DNA from 2 places in the Legionella sp. MW5194 genome. Region 1 is predicted to be linked to the other one. Evidence: riboswitches for the same ligand, from Rfam matches in the RefSeq annotation. Region 1 holds a riboswitch; the other holds the start of a gene.

Region 1 (2,454 bases):
GGATTTTGGCTGGCAATATGCAACAAATCCTTGTAATAAGGGCTGTCTTTATGAAAGCGTTGAACGACCTGCTCTGCCGTTTTCACATCTTCTTCTGTAAACGGCTGTGTCGCTGATTTGAAAAGCATCTCGTTGGAAATCTCATAATGGGCTAAAATTTTTTCAAATTTTTTGCAGCCCTCAAGATCATGGGTAGAACAACGCAGCCACTCACTTTTAAGATCAGCATGGTAATTAAAAATGCCGCTTTCTCTTAATCGTTTATCCAGTGAATCCACCTGATTAATCAGGTTTTGTGCTTTCTCATGCACTTCGGCATCATACCTCAGATTATCACCCCGGTTTGCTCCGTAGCTTTCAGGCAGAAATTTTTCTCGAAGCTCGCGGCGTTCGGTGGAAGAATCCCATATGTCCTTGCGGGCAGCACTTTCAGCATCCATACGAGTAATTTTGCGATCGCGCGGCATGATAAGTCCTAATGAATACTAATGGTATAACTATAGCATTAGTACGAAAATTATACATTTTTAGCGTCAAAATGTTTCTGCTTACTTGAGGAAATACCTCGATACTGAAAAAAGATGTTAAAAAAGGACGGTTTTAATGGATTTGGATTTTTGATGGGTAAGTGCTTCATTGAAAGCAGCGTTTCAAACACCAACGGGTTGCATGATTCGCCGCGTTCAGGACTGTTAATTGCCTTGCAGAGACTTATTTGTCGCTAACATGTGGTCTGACGATCAGCACATCACATTCAGCGCCATGCAGGATGGCATTGGCCGTAGAACCCAACAGCAGGGCTAATCCATGCTTTCCATGACTTCCGGTGACGATTAAATCGATTTTCTTCTCCTTGGCGATGCGGAGAATTTCATTCTTGGTGGAACCAAATTCAATCATGCAATGCGCATCATCGACGCTCAGTTTCTTGGCCAAGGCTGCCAGTTCTTTTTCGGCCTGCTCGCGAATGGAGACTTCCACTTCGGCAAATCCGGCAAATCCAGGGTAAGCGTAGGCAGGGATGGGCTCGACAACATGCACCAAGAGTAAATCGGCGCCATTCTCATCGGCAATTTTTTTTGCTTTATGTGCAGCTTTTATACCTACTTCATCGAAATCTGTGGCGAATAAAACCCTTTTATACATGATTCTCTCCTTGACACTGACTTTTATAGCCTAGCAGAAATTGAATTAATTTCCCATAGCACAGCTTATCGGTTACACTTTTATTTTTTAAAAACAGGGGTGTCTTTGCAACATGCAAAGGCTGAGATCATACCCATTGAACCTGTACGGATCATGCCGGCGTAGGGATTGTTTATGTTACTGGATTTATCAGGCACGTTAGCCTCGTTGTTGTGCACCTATTACCTTATTCGTTTAAGCCGCATTGCCTGGATTCTTGGCTTGACAGCGAACCTCATCAACGGCTGGCTCTACTGGCACAAAGGCATTTATGCCGACACCCTGCTGGAAGTGTTTTATTTGGTAAGCACGGCTTACGGTTGGCTGAAATGGCAAAAAACCTCCGCAGCAAACAGCCGGGAGATCCGCTCCCTGTCATGCATTCAATGGCTAATGGTTGGCCTGGTGTTCGCCAGTCTGTATCTTTTGATTGTCATCGGCCTCAAGCGCTTTACATCCACCACCGTTGCTGATCTGGATGCATTGACCACCGCCTTAAGTTTAATCGCCCAGGTGTTGATGTGTCATAAAGTTCTGGAGAGCTGGCTGCTCTGGTTAGTAACGGACTCGGTGTATGCCTACCTTTATTGGCTTAAGCAACTGCCCTTTCATGTGCTGTTAATGATTGTTTACACTGGCATGGCATTAACGGGCTACTGGATTTGGATCAGACAGCAGCGGATGCTTTGGCCATCTGATCCTGTTGAAACCCCATTACCCTACAACGGGTAAACCGGACACTGAACGAATCCAGGGTTTAAAGGGAATGACTGCAGGCGGTAGATGATTCATTGCCGCTTTTGCCTGTTCAATCTGCCCGTACTCTCCCAGGGTCAACACATACCATACGCGGCCGTTACGGCTGACTTTTCGGACTTTGACGGCGTCATGGATGCCATGGGCATGCACAAAGCGTTTTAAATCCTCAGGGCTTCGACCAGCCAGTAACTGGATGGTGAATTGTCCGTCATTCGCTGCCGTCGCCACAGCCTTAGCCTGCTCCTTTATTCCAGGCAATGACGACGCGGCTTTAGCCAGCACTGGCGCAGTCGTCATGGGTGTTGTTGTCTCCTTCTGCCTTGCAGCAGGGGCTGGCTGACGTTGACCTGGCTCTGTGTTTCGCGCCAGAGACTTGGGAATAACCAGCACTTTATCCATCACCACCAGGTTGTCATTGGTCTCTTCGTCGCCATTGGAAATCTCATAGAGACGCTTTAAAGGCGGCGGTTGCAGTTCCTGCTTAGTGACGGCGACATTAAACGGCAGAAT
Region 2 (2,454 bases), 810 kb from region 1:
GGTGTTTGATACAGGGCATCAATGAACGCGCTCTGAAAGCTGGCTGGCCCATTCGCCAAACCATGAGCTGCCTGGCCGCAGAGTCCGACATAGGCTGTAGCCGCAGCAGCGGCTTCGTAAAACGTGCTTTCCATCGCGGCAAAAGCCGCAATGATGGCGGTCAGGGCACACCCCATTCCCGTGACCAACGGCATCAGCGGTGAACCATAGGCGACATGGCAACAAAGCCTGCCATCGGTAATAAAATCAACGGGACCGCTGACCACGACAATCGCTGAAGTCTGTTGCGACAGACTCCTTGCTGCGGTAGATGCGGCCTCCACTGAATGAAGCGTTTCTACTCCCTTGCTGACGCTTTTATCTGCCATCAACGCCATGATTTCACTGGCATTACCGCGAATGATGGCGGCCTGGGGTGCAAGTTGCCGAGCTGTCAATGTCCGGATTTGACTGGCTCCTGCCCCCACCGGATCCAGGATGATGGGTTTCCGGTGAATGGTGGCAAGGCGGCAGGCTTTGTCAATACGTTCAATGAACTGTCTGTCCAGGGTGCCAATATTGACGTAGAGTGCCCGTGACATGGCAACCAGTGCCTCAAGCTCGTCATCGGCCTGTGACATGATCGGCGCTGCCCCCAGTGACAGCAGGCTGTTGGCTACAAAATTCATGGTGACGGCATTCATTAAACAGAGCACCAAAGGCTTCTCAGCGCGCAAGCGCTTAAGCCGGGTATCCAGTTGATAATGCATAATAATTCCTTAACGTTGTAATGCACGAAGTGTCTGAATTGCCAGAACGGGATCAGGCGCATCATGAATAGCCCCGATAACAGCAACACCTCTCGCGCCGGCAGCCATAACCGCTTTCAAATTGCCGGCATCAATGCCGCCGATACCAATGAGAGGATGCCGCGATTGCTTAGCCAGCCGATGCAGGCCTTCAATCCCCCAATGCCGTCGAACATTGGTTTTATTGTTTGTGGGAAAAACCGCACTCGCAGCCACGTAGTCGGCGTCGACTTGATTGGCTTTCACCAGGTCCCCCATGGATTCCAGTGAAAGGCCGATGATCCGATGATGACCCAGTTGCTTTCGGGCTTTTCCTGGACAACCGTCGTCCGCACCCAGATGCACCCCGTCCGCATTGACGGCTAAGGCCAGATCGATGTGATCATTAATAATTAGGGGAATGTGCAGGGGTGAAAGCAAAGCTTTGAGTTTGACGGCAAAACGAAAAAGAAAGGCCGCTGAGGCCTTTTTCTCACGCAGTTGCACCGAGGTTACGCCGGCTCTGGCGCATGTTTCTACAAAACGGAGGTAGTCATCGAGAGCACAAGCCTGCCGATGGGTTACCAGCATCAACTGGTAAAATGGCACTGACATTCAATCCTCCTGGTTTAAAATGCTCCATAAGCAAACAAAGAGGAATGACAGACAAGGCCCATGACAGAGGGCTTTATCTTTCACACTCCCTCCGCAGGCATTATCCAGAGCAGGTTATAAGGGTTAAGTCTCAGCTTTGTCAGGACAAAGCACCCCTGGTGAAAACAGGTTCATGATAAGAGATCGGTAATTTTTGTCAATGGTGGCGAGAGCGGCCTGTCCACCTCATCGTCCGGGAGGCGTTACACTCCTAAACGTGCGCCGTACACCTGATACAACAGGAACAGGCCAATCAGAAGATAAACCACGGCAATCACCATGAAAGCCACTGGACGACGCTGCCACCATTGCCCCATGCGAAGCGAAACATCCGGGAAAGCCATGCGGATAATTCCAGCGATAATGGCCAGCCAACCAATAAGGGTGATAATAACAGGCCAGCCCATGACCCAGACGTTATGGCTTATGACTAACAGCAAACCGATCACCAGACTCACCAGGCCCATAAAAAACAACAAGGCGCGCTGACTTAGTATGTCCGAAACAAGGCCTGCCATCAGACGTTGGCGCAAAAGGACAATCAGGCTGACAATCACCAAATACCAACCGATGACGGCGGCTAAAAAATACGTGGATGTCATGGTCGTTCTCCAACTCATTCTATACTAAAATTATAGTAAATTTTGTGAACATATTGTTGATTATCAATGCTATTCCACTTATAAGCCACCAAAATAAGTCTGGTATAAACCCAGATAGCGGCTATCGCGATCAATTTGTTTAATTTGGCTGTTAATTTGCTGGATTAACGTGGCATTTTTTGCCGACGCCATGATGGCTATTCCATCGCCGACCGGCATCGGTTTACCCAGGGTCTTAAATTGCCCGCCGCCATTCTGCACCCAGTACGCCGCCGTCGACTGATGAAAAAAAGCCGCTGCCACTTCGCCGTGTTTCAGTGCTTCAATCAAATCTTCCATGTCATTGTATAATTCGATGCTGAATTGGCCGGGAAACGTATCCTTAAGGTATCGGTAAAAAACGCCTCCGTCTTCTGCCCCGCGAATCACCC

The links. A riboswitch is a leader RNA that binds a small molecule or an ion and turns the genes downstream of it on or off. The one in region 1 is predicted to bind thiamine pyrophosphate.
Region 2: it holds a riboswitch for thiamine pyrophosphate, as region 1 does, so the genes downstream of both, thiE (thiamine phosphate synthase) here and pnuC (nicotinamide riboside transporter PnuC) in region 1, are expected to answer to the same signal.

What each region holds. Positions count from the first base shown of each region.
Region 1 covers NZ_CP045732.1:2,285,608-2,288,061, forward strand. Annotated here, with positions in the region: gene GH742_RS10550 (hypothetical protein) at 1-467, opposite strand, end outside; gene GH742_RS10555 (universal stress protein) at 712-1,146, opposite strand; TPP riboswitch at 1,232-1,333, shown strand; gene pnuC (nicotinamide riboside transporter PnuC) at 1,321-1,917, shown strand; gene GH742_RS10565 (AAA family ATPase) at 1,900-2,454, opposite strand, start outside.
Region 2 covers NZ_CP045732.1:1,474,827-1,477,280, reverse strand. Annotated here, with positions in the region: gene thiM (hydroxyethylthiazole kinase) at 1-749, opposite strand, end outside; gene thiE (thiamine phosphate synthase) at 759-1,382, opposite strand; TPP riboswitch at 1,451-1,549, opposite strand; gene GH742_RS06890 (hypothetical protein) at 1,625-2,023, opposite strand; gene GH742_RS06885 (transporter substrate-binding domain-containing protein) at 2,102-2,454, opposite strand, start outside.